Regions from separate parts of the Streptomyces sp. NPDC127177 genome, predicted to be linked through region 1. Evidence: riboswitches for the same ligand, from Rfam matches in the RefSeq annotation. Region 1 holds a riboswitch; the other holds the start of a gene.
The links. Region 1 has a riboswitch for cyclic di-AMP ahead of ACFVJX_RS02900 (M23 family metallopeptidase). Riboswitches for the same ligand answer to the same signal wherever they lie in the genome.
Positions count from the first base shown of each region.

Region 1 (7,074 bases):
AGCTCGCCCTGACCGCCGTGCACCGGGTGCTCGACGTCACCGCCGAGGAGGTCCGGACGGCCGCCAGGGCCCAGCTGCGCCCCGACAACCGGGCGGTGCTGGTCTACGAGCCCCTGGAGCCGTCGGAGCCCACCGAAGAGGTGGCTGACGGCGCCGCCAACGACACCGACGCTCACGAAGGAGCGGACAAGTGACCGACGCTGCCGCGACTGGAGTCTCGATGGAGTACCACCCGCAGCCCGCCCCCGGAGCGGCCAGGCCCTGGGCCTTCCCCGCTCCCGAGCGTGGCGCCCTGCCCAACGGCCTCACGGTGCTGCGCTGCCACCGCCCCGGCCAGCAGGTCGTCGCCGTCGAGATCTTCCTGGAAGCCCCCCTGGAGGCCGAGCCTCAGGGGCTGGACGGGGTGGCGACGATCATGTCGCGCGCCCTGTCCGAGGGCACCGACAAGCACAGTGCCGAGGAGTTCGCCGCCGAGCTGGAGCGATGTGGCGCCACGCTGGACGCCCACGCCGACCACCCCGGCGTCCGGGTCTCCCTGGAGGTGCCCGCCTCCCGGCTGGCCAAGGCGCTCGGCCTGGTCGCCGAGGCCCTGCGGGCACCGGCCTTCGCCGACAGCGAGATCGAGCGGCTGGTGAACAACCGGCTCGACGAGATCCCGCACGAGCAGGCCAACCCCGCCCGGCGCGCCGCCAAGCAGCTCTCCAAGGAGCTCTTCCCGGCCACGGCCCGGATGTCGCGCCCGCGCCAGGGCACCGAGGAGACCGTGGAGCGGATCGACTCCGCGGCCGTGCGCGCCTTCTACGACGCCCATGTCCGGCCGTCCACCGCGACCGCCGTGGTCGTCGGTGACCTCACCGGCATCGATCTGGACGCGCTGCTCGCCGAGACCATCGGTGACTGGTCGGGCAACACGGCCGAGCCCCGTCCGGTTCCGCCGATCACCGCCGACGACACCGGCAGGGTGGTCATCGTGGACCGTCCCGGCGCGGTTCAGACGCAGCTCCTGATCGGCCGGATCGGCGCCGACCGGCACGACAGCGTCTGGCCGGCCCAGGTGCTCGGCACCTACTGCCTGGGCGGCACGCTCACCTCCCGGCTCGACCGCGTGCTGCGTGAGGAGAAGGGCTACACCTACGGCGTCCGCGCCTTCGCCCAGGTGCTGCGCTCCTCGGCACGCGATTCCGCGACGGGGGCGACCGGTGCCGCGATGCTGGCCATCAGCGGCTCGGTGGACACCGAGTCCACCGGTCCGGCGCTCGATGACCTGTGGAAGGTGCTGCGGACCCTGGCCGCGGAGGGCCTGACGGACGCCGAACGCGAGACGGCCGTGCAGAACCTCGTGGGCGTCGCGCCGCTGAAGTTCGAGACGGCGGCCTCGGTCGCGGCCACCCTCGCCGACCAGGTCGAGCAGCATCTGCCGGACGACTACCAGGCGCAGCTGTACGCGCGCCTGGCCGACACCGGCACGGTGGAGGCGACCGCGGCCGTGGTCAACGCCTTCCCGGGGGACCGGCTGGTCACGGTCCTCGTCGGGGACGCCGCGCAGATCGAGGAGCCCGTCAGGGCGCTCGGTATCGGCGAGGTGTCGGTCGTCACCGGCTGACCGGTCACCCACCCCGATAACGGGGCAAAGGGCGGGGCCCGGCGGATCACCAACCGCCGAGCCCCGCCCCTTTTGTCTGCTTTGGGGGAGAGGTTGCCTGTCTGCCCTGTGGGATGTGCTACAAAACCGCCTGTCCGTTTGGTGGGGGGAAGTGCCCCCGTCTAGCGTCGGCCCGGCTGTCCGCCACTCGTATGCCGCATCCGCGACGTACCGGGCAGCCATCGCCGAGTCCCCGTCAGGCGCGAGCCCTGGGGAGCCGGGGACCCACGCAGTCCCTGGGGTGAATCGGATGCCCGTGCCTCTGTGGCGCCGGGGGTCCGTAGGAGACCTTCCTGCTCCGAACCCGTCAGCTAACCCGGTAGGCGAGAGGGAAGGAAAGGACCAGCCACTTCATGGCGTTCACCCGTGCCACCGGGAAGCATCGTGCCCCGAGCCGTCTGACGCGCTGCGGTGCGAAGGCCGTCGGCATCGCGACCCTGGCCACCACCGGCGTCATCGGCTCCATGGCCTCTCCGGCCCTCGCCGCGGACACCGAGACCCCCGCCACCGGCGAGACCGGCCTCACCCAGGTCATCTCGATCGAGGGGGACCTCGCCGAGCGGATCGCCGCCCAGGCGGACGAGCAGCAGCATCAGGCGGACGTCGCGGCGAAGGTGAAGGTCGAGGCGAAGAAGAAGGCCGAGGCGAAGGCCAGGGCGGCCGCGAAGGCCAAGGCCGCCGCCCGCGCCAAGAAGGCCCGGGAGAGCAAGGCGCGTGCCGCCCGCTCCGCCGAGCGCGCCAGGCTGGGTACCTTCCAGCTCCCCGTCGCCGGTTCGTACGTGAGCACCGGATACAAGTCCAGCGGCTCCCTGTGGTCCTCCGGCAGCCACTCCGGCGTCGACTTCCACGCCGCGTCCGGCACCTCCGTCGTCGCCGTCGGCGCCGGCACGGTCGTCGAGGCCGGCTGGGGCGGCGCGTACGGCAACAACATCGTGCTCCGGATGACGGACGGCACGTACACCCAGTACGGCCACCTCTCCTCGATCGGCGTCTCCGTCGGCCAGAGCGTCGGCCAGGGGCAGCAGATCGGTCTCTCCGGCTCCACCGGCAACTCCACCGGCCCGCACCTCCACTTCGAGGCCCGCACCACACCCTCGTACGGCTCCGACATGGACCCGGTCGCCTACCTGCGCGCACACGGCGTCAGTCTCTGACGGCACGAAATCCTCGACGAAGGCCCCGGCACCGTGCCGGGGCCTTCGTCGTACCCGGCCGCACGGCCAAAAGATATTCATGAATTTCCACCCGGCATCGGAAATGCGAGCGCATTGCAATAGAGTCACAGGACAGGCGTCGATCGGCCGCGTTCCGCGGGGATTAAGGCGGAGGTTCGGACATGCGCATTCCGGCGCATTCGGTATGCACGGCAATCCGTGACGACATCGTCTCCGGTGTCTTCGAACGCGGCAGCCGACTCACCGAGGAGGTGCTCGCGCGCCGCTACGGGGTCTCCCGCGTCCCGGTGCGCGAAGCGTTGCGCACCCTGGAGTCCGAGGGTTTCGTGGTCACCCGCAGGCACGCCGGGGCCTGCGTGGCGGAGCCCGACGAGCAGGAGGCCGCCGACCTCCTGGAGGTCCGGATGCTGCTGGAGCCGCTCGGCGCGGCCCGCGCCGCCCAGCGGCGCACCGACGCCCACCTCAAGGTGTTGCGCGGCCTGGTCCGGCTGGGCCAGGAGCGGGCCCGCCGGGGCGAGGGCGAGGACCTGCGGTCATTGGGCGGCTGGTTCCACGAGACGCTTGCCCAGGCCTCCGGCAGCCCCGGCCTGATCGCGCTGCTCACCCAGCTCCGGCACAAGATCGCCTGGATGTACGCGGTGGACCAGCCTGCCCGCCCCGCCGACTCCTGGGCCGAGCACGGGGCCATCGTGGACGCGGTGGCGCGCGGCGACGCGGAACGGGCGAGAGCACTGGCCGCCCAGCACGCCGAGCGGGCCACCGCCGCGCACCGGCTGCGCCGCCCCGACCGGCCGGGCTCCGGCACCGTCCCGCGCGCAGGCCGGGTGAGGACTTCGCAACATGCCGTAAACACCCCGAGCGGACAGCATTAACAATGACGCCGTATACAAAGAGCGGCTATTTGCCGGGGCTTTCCGGGCGGGCTTTCTTTCTGCTGCCCCGAATTTATCCGGCGGCGTCGCGCCAATGGTTCGTACCGATGGGCCGGACTGCTTGCGCAAACGAAAGAGCCGCGACTCCCGGTCGGGGGTGTCGCGGCTCTTCCGCAGGAATTCCGGCGGTCGGGACCGTCGGATCAGACGGTCTCCGGAAGCTCGTCGAGCCCCTCGGCGACCAGCTTGGACAGACGGTCCAGAGCGGCCTCGGCGTTGTCGGCCTCGGAGGCGAGGATGATCTCCTCGCCGCCCTGCGCGCCGAGCCCGAGCACCGCGAGCATGGACGCGGCGTTCACCGGGTTGCCGTCTGCCTTGGCGATGGTCACGGGGACACCGGAGGCCGTGGCGGCACGGACGAAGATGGATGCGGGGCGGGCGTGCAGGCCCTCGGCCCAACCGACGTTGACGCGGCGCTCAGCCATGGTTCTGCCCTTCACGAATCAATGGTTGTCTAGACCAGTCTCTCATGCAGTGTGCAATGCTCCGGCCGGACCTTCGGCCCGTCCCCGGCCCGCGTCCCGCCGCCGGCCGGCCACCCCCAGACTGCCCCGGCCCCGCCCCCCACGCGACCGCTGACAGGGCCGTAGGCTTTGCCCATGGAGCCCTCTGTGGAGCAGAGTCCGCATCACGCCTACCCCGATCACTGGGAGGCGGACGTGGTGCTCCGCGACGGCGGCACCGCGCGGATCAGGCCGATCACCACGGACGATGCCGAACGGCTGGTCAGCTTCTACGAACAGGTCTCGCCCGAGTCGAAGTACTACCGCTTCTTCGCTCCCTACCCCCGGCTCTCCGCGAAGGACGTCCACCGCTTCACCCATCACGACTACGTCGACCGGGTGGGGCTCGCCGTCACGGTGGGCGGCGAGTTCATCGCCACGGTCCGCTACGACCGCATTGACGCGCAGGGCAGGCCCGCCTCGGTACCGGCGGACGAGGCCGAGGTCGCCTTCCTCGTCCAGGACGCGCACCAGGGCCGCGGGGTCGCCTCCACGCTGCTCGAACACATCGCGGCCGTCGCCCGCGAGCGCGGCATCCGGCGCTTCGCCGCCGAGGTGCTGCCCGCCAACAACAAGATGATCAAGGTGTTCCGGGACGCCGGATACACCCAGCAGCGCAGCTTCGAGGACGGCTCGGTCCACCTCACCCTGGACCTCGAACCGACCGCCGAGTCGCTCGCCGTCCAGCGCGCCCGTGAACAGCGCGCCGAGGCCCGGTCCGTGCAGCGGCTGCTCGCCCCGGGCTCCGTCGCCGTCATCGGCGCCGGCCGCAACCCCGGCGGGGTCGGCCGTACGGTCCTGCGCAACCTCCTCGGCGCGGGCTTCACCGGCCGCACCTACGCGGTGAACAGCGCCTTCGCCGCCGACCAGGTGACCATCGACGGGGTGCCCGCCCACCGCTCCCTCGGTGAAATCGGCGAACCCGTCGACCTCGCAGTCGTCGCCGTCCCCGCCGAACGGGTGCCCGAAGCCGTGGCGGACTGCGGGGAGCACGGCGTCCAGGGACTGGTCGTCCTCTCCGCCGGATACGCCGAGTGGGGAGCCGAGGGCCGCGAACGGCAGCGCGAACTGGTGCGCCAGGCCCGCTCGTACGGCATGCGGATCATCGGCCCGAACGCCTTCGGCATCATCAACAACTCCGAAGCCGTCCGGCTGAACGCCTCACTCGCCCCCGAACGGCCCGCCTCCGGACGCATCGGCCTGTTCACCCAGTCCGGCGCGATCGGCATCGCCCTGCTCTCCGGGCTCTACCGCCGCGGCGCCGGACTCTCCACCTTCATCTCGGCCGGCAACCGTGCCGACATCTCCGGCAACGACTTCCTCCAGTACTGGTACGAGGACCCGGACACCGACGTCGCCCTGCTGTACCTCGAATCGCTCGGCAACCCCCGCAAGTTCACCCGCCTCGCCCGCCGCACCGCCGCGGTCAAGCCGGTGGTCGTCGTGAAGGGCGCCCGGCACAGCGGCTCCACCCCGCCCGGCCACGCCGTACCCATCAGCCGGATCCCGGACGCCACCGTCTCCGCGCTGATGCGACAGGCGGGCGTCATCCGCGTCGACACGGTCACCGAGATGGTCGACGCGGGCCTGCTCCTCGCGGACCAGCCGCTCCCGGCGGGCGGACGCGTCGCCATCCTCGGCAACTCCGAGTCCCTCGGCCTGCTCACGTACGACGCCTGCCTCGCCGAGGGGCTGCGGCCCCGTCCGCCGCGCGACCTCACCACGGCCGCCACCCCGCAGGACTTCCGGGACGCACTGGCCGGCGCACTGGCCGACGAGGGCTGCGACGCGGTGATCGTGACGGCGATCCCGTGGGTGGGCGAGGACGGCGAGGCGGAGTCGGGCGACGGCGAGGTGCTGGCCACCGCCCTGCACTCGGCCGCCGCCGCGGGCCCCGCCAAGCCCGTGGCCGTCGTCCATGTCGAGATCGGCGGCCTCGCCGAGGCGCTGGCCGCCGCCACCAGCACGGTGGCCCAGCAGCGGCCCGTACCGCCGGCGCCCGGCGTCCCGGCACCGGTACGACCATCCGGCGCCCCCGCCACGCCTCCGCCCGCGCCCCCGGTGACGCCCGCGCCCGCCGACGCCCCCGCCGCCGGGTCCGAAGGCGTCCGCGCCACCGGACGGATTCCCGCCTACCCCGCCGCCGAACGTGCCGTCCGGGCGCTCGCCGAAGCAGTGAAGTACGCCCAGTGGCGGCGTCAGGCCGCCATCCCCGGCAAGGTGCCCGAGTTCCTCGACGACACCATCGACGAACCGGGCGCGGCCGCCCGCATCGAGGCACTGCTCGGCCCGGACCCCGACCCCCGCGGCAGGCCCCTGGAGCACGACGAGGCCCGCGAACTCCTGGCCGCCTACGGCATCACCGTCCGGCCCACGCTGCCCGCCCCCGACGCCGAGGCGGCCGTCGCCGCCGCCGCGCGGCTCGGCTACCCGGTGGCGCTGAAGACCACGGCGCCCCACCTGCGCCACCGCGCAGACCTCGGCGGTGTCCGGCTCGACCTCGCCACCGAGTCCGCGCTGCGCCGCGCCTACGGCGAACTGACCGAACTGCTGGGCAAGCCCGCCGAGCTCAGGCCCGTCGTGCAGGCCATGGCCCCGCGTGGTGTCGACACCGTCGTACGGGCCACCATCGATCCGGCGGCGGGTGCCGTCCTCTCCTTCGGCCTGGCGGGCGCGCCATCCGAACTCCTCGGCGACACCGCCCACCGGCTGGTCCCCGCAACCGACCGGGACGCCGCCGAGCTGATCCGCTCCATCCGGGCCGCCCCGGTCCTCTTCGGCTGGCGCGGCTCGGCCCCCGTGGACACCGCGGCGCTGGAGGA
Region 1 is NZ_JBHXUW010000002.1:118,137-125,210, forward strand. Features, by position in the region: gene ACFVJX_RS02890 (M16 family metallopeptidase) at 1-194, shown strand, start outside; gene ACFVJX_RS02895 (M16 family metallopeptidase) at 221-1,603, shown strand; cyclic di-AMP (ydaO/yuaA leader) riboswitch at 1,816-1,983, shown strand; gene ACFVJX_RS02900 (M23 family metallopeptidase) at 1,996-2,796, shown strand; gene ACFVJX_RS02905 (GntR family transcriptional regulator) at 2,979-3,689, shown strand; gene ACFVJX_RS02910 (HPr family phosphocarrier protein) at 3,893-4,174, opposite strand; gene ACFVJX_RS02915 (GNAT family N-acetyltransferase) at 4,349-7,074, shown strand, end outside.

Region 2 (7,074 bases), on a different contig from region 1:
CGCAGTTCATGTACCTGGAGCACAACGCACCCGACCGGCCCATCCAGCTCTACATCAACTCCCCCGGCGGCTCGTTCGGAGCCATGACGGCGGTGTACGACACGATGGCCTACCTCACCTGCGAGGTGGAGACCTTCTGCCTCGGCCAGGCCGGGGCCGGGGCGGCCGTACTGCTGGCCGCGGGCTCTCCCGGCCGGCGCCACGCACTGCCCGGCGCGCGGGTGGTGATGCAGCAGCCCGAGCTTCCCGAACCGGTCCAGGGGCAGCCGTCCGACCTGGAGATCGAGGCCGGGGAACTGGCCCGGATGCGCGAGACGCTGACCGCTCTGCTGGCCCGTCACACCGGCCGCTCCACCGAGCAGATCACCGCCGACACCGAACGCGACCTGATCCTCGACGCCGAAGGGGCCAAGGCCTACGGGCTGGTCGACCACATCGTGCAGAACCGCGGGCCCGCCACGCCGCCGCCCACCGTGCGGTGAACCCACGATGCAGCCACCGGAGTTCCCGCCGCTGCCCGCCCTGACGCGCGCCGAGGGCGAGTTCATCGACCGCTATCTGGAAGTCATCGACCAGCTGGGCCGGATCAACCCGGCCCGCGCCGACGACACCTACGGAGCCCTGCGCGCCGCACAGGCGCTCGCCTCGCACGCGGCGGCCCTGCGGGACGCACTCGCGCTCATGCACGAGCGGGGTGAAGGACGGATCCACTCCGCCACGTTGACGCGGGCTCTGCGGGTGCTGGACGGGGAACGGCGAGCCGGACGGGTCACCGTGCCACCGGCCCCGACGAGTTGATCAACTCCCTTGAGCCGACACGCCCGACGCGTGGACCGAAATCCCTCGCTCGTTCGGCGTAGGTGTTCCCTCGCGCGAGGGACAGCTCAACTTGCGCTTTCGCGATGGGCGATGGATGAGATCTCCCGTTCCGTCGCTGGTACAGCACCGTCCGGGGAGGGCGGCCCCCTCCCCGAAAGCCCCCTTCCCACCCGAACAGATCAATCGTGACGAGCCTCACATATCGTCGTTTCACCTCGGAAATCCGACGTTCGGTGAGTCAAGATCCCTGGGACGACAAGCCCCCGCCACCGCGGCGGGGCGGTCCGGGCGGACGCCGAGTCCTGCCGCTGTCCGGATGCCTGGTCGACAGAAGTGGATCGGCAGGAGTGGAGGACCCGAGCACAACGGGCCGACCGGATCTCCGGTAGTCCCTCGGGGTGAAGCCGCCGTGTGCGGCCGGGCAACTTCGCCAGCCCGAACCCGACAGGTCATCCTTCACAGGCGGCTGACGAAGGGTTGCGCATGACTGCGCAGGTTCATGTCCCGTCTCTGCTCGCCCGAGCCACTACGGCCTCGGCTCTGACTCTCGCCGCCGTCGGCGGCACGTTGTTCGTCCCCGGCGCCATGACCGACGCCCAGGCCGCGACTCATTCGATGAAGGCGCTCAACGTCGCCGCTTCGAAGAAGGGGTCGCCGTACCGCTGGGGCGCCAGCGGCCCCAGCCGCTTCGACTGTTCGGGTCTGACGCTCTACTCGTTCAAGAAGGCGGGCAAGAGCCTGCCCCGGACGGCCCAGCAGCAGTACAACAAGACCCGCCACATCGCGGCCTCCAAGCGCCGGCAGGGCGATCTCGTCTTCTTCCACTCCGGCAGCGGCGTCTACCACGTGGGCATCTACGCGGGCAGCGGGAAGATCTGGCACTCACCGAAGACCGGCGCGGTGGTCCGGCTGGAGAAGATCTGGACGAAGAGCGTCTACTACGGGCGGGTCAGCTGACGGCTCCGTCCCGCCGCGGGGCAGCGGCCCCTGGTCAGTGCAGCAGGGTGCCGGTCACCAGTACCAGCCCCAGCGCGGTGAGTGCCGCGCCGCTGCCGCCCTCGATGGCCCGGGCGGTGCGCGGCCGGCGCAGCCACCGGCCCAGGCGGTCCACCAGGAGCGCCACGGCCGGGAACCAGATCAGCGCCAGCAGGACGACGATCGCGGCGAGCAGGAGCGTCCTGGGCAGCGGGGCGGCTCCGGCGGGGACGAACTGTGGAAGCAGGCTGAGGAAGAGCACCGGCGCCTTGGGGTTCAGTGCGTTGGTCAGGAAGCCCTGGCGCAGCGCCCGCAGGTTCCCGTTCGCGGCCCGTTTGCCGTCGTCCTGGTCCGGCGCGGCTTCGGCGCGCCCCTCGCCGGGGCGGCGCCGGGCGGCGCGCAGTGCGCTGATGCCGAGGTAGAGCACGTACGCGCCACCGAGGAGCTGGACCGTACGGAACAGCACCGGCACCGCCACCAGCACGGCGGCCAGTCCGGCGACGGCGAGCGCGGTGTGGACGAGCAGTCCCCCGGCGACGCCGAAGGCCGTCGCCACCCCCGCCGACCGCGAGGCGAGAGCGTTGCGTACGACGACGGTGAAATCTGCTCCGGGCAGCGCGACCATGGCGGCGGCGACCCCGAGGAAGGCGGTGAGCTGGGCATCCATGACTCCACCCTGGACCCCAACAGCCTTTAGCATGTACTTGCAATCTTATGGGTCTGCCAAAAGGGATGCTTAATGTACGACCCGACGCGGCTCGCCGCGCTGGTGGCGGTCGCCGAGGCCGGTTCGATCACCCGGGCCGCCGCCCGCCTGGGCTACACCGCGCCCGCCCTCTCCCAGCAGCTCGCCAAGCTGGAGCGGGAGGCCGGTGCCGCACTGCTGGTCCGGCACCACCGGGGCGCCCGGCTCACCGCTGCGGGCGAGTTGCTCGCAGGCCGGGCCCGTCGGGTCCTCGACGAGATGGACCAGGCCCGGCACGAGCTGGCGCGTCTGGCCGGCCTCTCCGGCGGACGGCTGCGGGTCGGCACCTTCACCACGGCGGGCATCCATCTGCTGCCTCCCGTGCTGAGTGCCTTCCGCCGGGCCCATCCGGATGTGGAACTGGTGGTCACCGAGTACGAGCCGCCGGGCGGGGTGGCGGCGGTTCTGGCGGGCGAGGTCGATCTCGCCCTGACCCACGCCTACGAGCCGGCCACCGCGACGCCGCTGCCCTCGGGGCTCAGCGCCGAACCCCTGCTGGTCGAGGAGCTGGTGCTGATCACCGCCGTCGGACAGGTCCTGGCCGACGGCAGCGGACGGCTTCCCGTGACGGACCTCGCGGGCCGGCCGCTGATCAGCAGCGCACCCACCCATCCGCCGCGGCGCGGGGTGGAGAGCGCGCTGGCGGAGGCGGGGGCGCTGCCCGCGGTGGTCTGCGAGTCGCCCGGCTATGCGCTGGTGTGCGCACTGGTCAGCGCGGGCATCGGGATCGCGGTGGTGCCCGAGATGGTCGCCGCGATGTCTCCGACCCCGCTGTCCGTGCGCAGGCTGGAGCCTGCCGCGTTCCGCCGGACGATCTCGGTGGTGCACCGAGGTGACCGGTCGAGTGCCGCGGCGGCGACGTTGCGCGCCCTGCTGCGCAGCGGCTTCGGGCGGGCCGCCGCGACGCAGTGAGCCGGACGGACGGCACCGGGGCGGGTCCGGGGCGCAGGGTCGGGGGCGGGTCCGGGCGCAGGATCCGGGGCGGGTCCGGGGCGCAGGATCCGGGGCCCGCTCACATCTGTACGGGGACGTTCCAGGGGAGGGTGATCCAGACGGTCTTGCCGCCGTCGGGGGTGGGTGTGACGGCCAGTCGGCCGCCGTACTCCTTGGCCAGCGAGCGGATGATCACCATGCCGCGCCCGTTGTCCTGCTGGACGGCGGCGGGCAGCCGCTGGGGCCAGCGCGGGTGACTGTCCGTCACCCCGAGGTGGAGCTCTTCGTCGCGCTCCAGCCGGAGGTCCACGGTGAAGGTGGGCGACTGTCCGAAGGTGTGCTGGACGGCGTTGGTGGCGAGTTCCGAAATGATGAGACGGATCGTATCGGCGGCCTCGGCCCCGTCGGGAAGCCCCCATTCAGCCAGTACCCGGGCCACGTATCTCCGTGCCGCGGAGACCGAGACCGGCTCGCTCGGCAGCGTGACGCTCGCCTCTTGATGGTCCGCCATGGCCGGCCGCCCCTTTCCCACCCGGTACCGACCCGCGATCGGTTACCGCTGCGCTTCGCGCCAGATTGCCATTGATGCTGCCCTCTGTGACGACGATCCACCAAGATATGCATATATCTGTCGCTCAAAGCGGTGAACTCTTCCCTGGATGCCGTGCGGGAGCGACACACTGTCCGCTCGGCAGGGAGTGGGAGGGAGGCACCACATGCAGCACGGCCCTGCGGTGCGACGCCGCAAGCTCGGGGAGGAGCTGCGAAGTCTGCGCCACACAACGGGACTCACCAGCCGGAATGCCGCACACCTGCTCGGCTGGCACCAGTCGAAGGTGAGCCGGATCGAGACCGGGGTCAGCGGGGTGCGGCCCGGAGACGTCACCCGGCTGCTGGACGTGTACGGCGTCGACGACCCGCAGCTGCGGGGGGTCCTGGAGGCACTCGCGGGTTCGGCGGGCGGTGGCGGCGCGGGCTGGTGGCACGCCTACCGGGGCCTCATCCCGCCCCAGTACCGCGACTTCATCAGCCTGGAGTCGCAGGCGCGTACCGCCCGCACGCTGGAGACGTCGGTTGTGCCGGGCCTGTTGCAGACCGCGGACTACGCGCGGGCGGTGACCCGGGCCTCCCTCGACGGGCTGCCGGCCGGCCAGTTGGACTCACTGGTGGAGGTGCGGCTCGCCCGCCAGGGAGTCCTGCGGAGCGATCCACCGCTGCGGCTGACCGCGGTGCTGGACGAGGCGGTGCTGCGGCGCGCGGTGGGCGGCCGCCGGGTGATGCGGGAGCAGTTGCGCCACCTGATCCGGCTGACCCAACTTCCGCATGTCGAACTCCAGTTGCTGCCGTTCTCGGTCGGCGGCTACGTCGGGCTCACCGGACCTTTCGTTATCTTCTCTTTTCCGAACACTTCTGATCTGGATGTGGTCGTTCTCGACCATTTGACGAGTAGCCTCTACCTGGAGCGGAAAGAAGACCTCGAGGCGTACAGCTCGGCCTTCCGCACACTGCAGGCGCACGCGCTGTCGCCGGAGCACTCGTTGGACCTGATCGCCGCGATCAACCGCGCCGGTCAGTAACTACGGACTGCCCGAGGGGGGCGTCATGTCGGATTGCCTCGTACAGCACGCGTTACGGTGGCGGCGCAGCAGCCGCAGCACGGGAATGAACAACTGCGTGGAGGCCGCTTCGTACGGCACCGGACGGCTGGCCGTTCGCGACTCCAAGGATGTTTCCAGGCCACCACTGCGCTTCTCGCACGCGGCCTGGACCTCGTTCGTCTGCGGCCTGGACCTCGGCCCGGCCGGCTGACGACTCCCGGACCGGCACGCCGTACGAGCCGCTCCGGGATTCCGGGGCGGTCCGCCGCATGATCAGCGCTTGAGTCCGGAGGCGCGGTCCGCCGCACGATCCGCTTCAGGCCTCGGGGGCGGTCCGCCGCACGATCCGCTTCAGGCCTCGGGGGCGGTCCGCCGCACGATCGCCACCGCTGTCGCGATCTGCTCGTCCGTCAGGTCGGCGCGCGCGGTCAGCCGCAGCCGGGAGACGCCGTCCGGTACCGAGGGCGGCCGGAAACAGCCGACCGCCATACCGGCCGTACGGCAGTCGGCCGCCCATCGGACCGCGGCGTCGGCCGAGGGCGCACGCACCGCCACCACGGCCGCATCGGGGCGTACGGCGGCCAGGCCGGCCTCGGCCAGCTGTTCGTACAGTGCGGTGGCGACCGCACGGGCCCTGGCCGCGCGTTCCGGTTCGCGGCGCAACAGCCGCAGACCGCCGAGTGCGGCCCCGGCGGCGGCCGGGGCGAGCCCGGTGTCGAAGATGAACGTGCGGGCGGTGTTGACCAGGTGGTCGATGACACGGGCGGGACCGAGGACCGCACCACCCTGGCTGCCCAGGGACTTGGAGAGGGTGAGCGTGCCGACGACGCCTTCGTCACCCGCGAGTCCGGCCGCCGCCAGCGCCCCGCGACCGCCGTGCCCGAGCACCCCCAGACCGTGCGCGTCGTCCACGAGCAGCGCGGCGCCCTCCGCGCGGCAGACCTCGGCGAGGGTGACCAGCGGCGCGGCGTCGCCGTCGACGGAGAAGACCGAGTCGGTGACCGCCAGCGCCCTGCCTCCGTGCGCTTGCAGGGTCTTGCGTACGGCCTCGGGGTCGGCGTGCGGCACGACGGCCGTCTCGGCCCGGGAGAGTCTGCAGCCGTCCACGATCGAGGCGTGGTTGCCCGCGTCCGACACGATCAGGGAGCCCCGACCGCTGAGGGCGGTGAGAGCGGCGAGGTTGGCCGCGTACCCGGAGGAAAGCACGAGGGCCGCCTCGAAACCGCAGAAATCGGCCAGTTCCCGTTCCAGCTCCGCATGCAGCGCGGTCGAGCCGGTGACCAGCCGGGACCCGGTGGCACCCGCACCCCAGCGGAGCGCCGCGTCGGCCGCTGCCGCGGTTACCTCCGGGTGCCTGGTCAGGCCGAGGTAGTCGTTGCTCGCGAGATCCAGCAGTTCCGTCTCGGCGGGCCGGGGCCGGAGCGTCCGGACGAGTCCAGCGTCCGCGCGACGGCGCGCCTCGTCGTCGATCCAGTCGAACGGGGCGAAGGGCATGGGCGGTCCCTTTTGTAGGCAACTCACAGACCTTAACCGGGAGCGAAGCCGGACAGGGTGTGGCCATGCACACACCCTCACGCCTCTCTGTTGTCCGGTTCTTCCTTGGCTCGGAGGCGTGCCGTGCGTCAGGATCGACGCCATGGATCTCCTGAACACGCTGGCGGACAAGGGGCTGCGGCGAGAGCTGCCGACCCGAGAAGAAGCGCTCGCCGTACTGGCGACCCCTGACGAGGATCTGCTCGATGTGGTGGCCGCGGCCGGAAAGGTACGCCGCCAGTGGTTCGGGCGGCGCGTGAAGCTGAACTACCTGGTCAATCTGAAGTCGGGGCTCTGCCCGGAGGACTGCTCGTACTGTTCGCAGCGGCTGGGCTCCAAGGCCGAGATCCTCAAGTACACCTGGCTGAAGCCCGACGAGGCGTCGAAGGCCGCCGCCGCCGGGGTGGCGGGCGGCGCCAAGCGCGTCTGTCTGGTGGCCAGCGGCCGCGGCCCGACCGACCGCGATGTCGA
Region 2 is NZ_JBHXUW010000040.1:50,725-57,798, reverse strand. Features, by position in the region: gene ACFVJX_RS24035 (ATP-dependent Clp protease proteolytic subunit) at 1-482, shown strand, start outside; gene ACFVJX_RS24030 (hypothetical protein) at 490-798, shown strand; cyclic di-AMP (ydaO/yuaA leader) riboswitch at 1,127-1,299, shown strand; gene ACFVJX_RS24025 (C40 family peptidase) at 1,303-1,776, shown strand; gene ACFVJX_RS24020 (LysE family translocator) at 1,811-2,461, opposite strand; gene ACFVJX_RS24015 (LysR family transcriptional regulator) at 2,534-3,451, shown strand; gene ACFVJX_RS24010 (ATP-binding protein) at 3,552-3,983, opposite strand; gene ACFVJX_RS24005 (helix-turn-helix domain-containing protein) at 4,189-5,049, shown strand; gene ACFVJX_RS24000 (DUF397 domain-containing protein) at 5,075-5,281, shown strand; gene ACFVJX_RS23995 (8-amino-7-oxononanoate synthase) at 5,422-6,564, opposite strand; gene bioB (biotin synthase BioB) at 6,707-7,074, shown strand, end outside.
Region 2: another riboswitch for cyclic di-AMP. It lies ahead of ACFVJX_RS24025 (C40 family peptidase); the one in region 1 lies ahead of ACFVJX_RS02900 (M23 family metallopeptidase).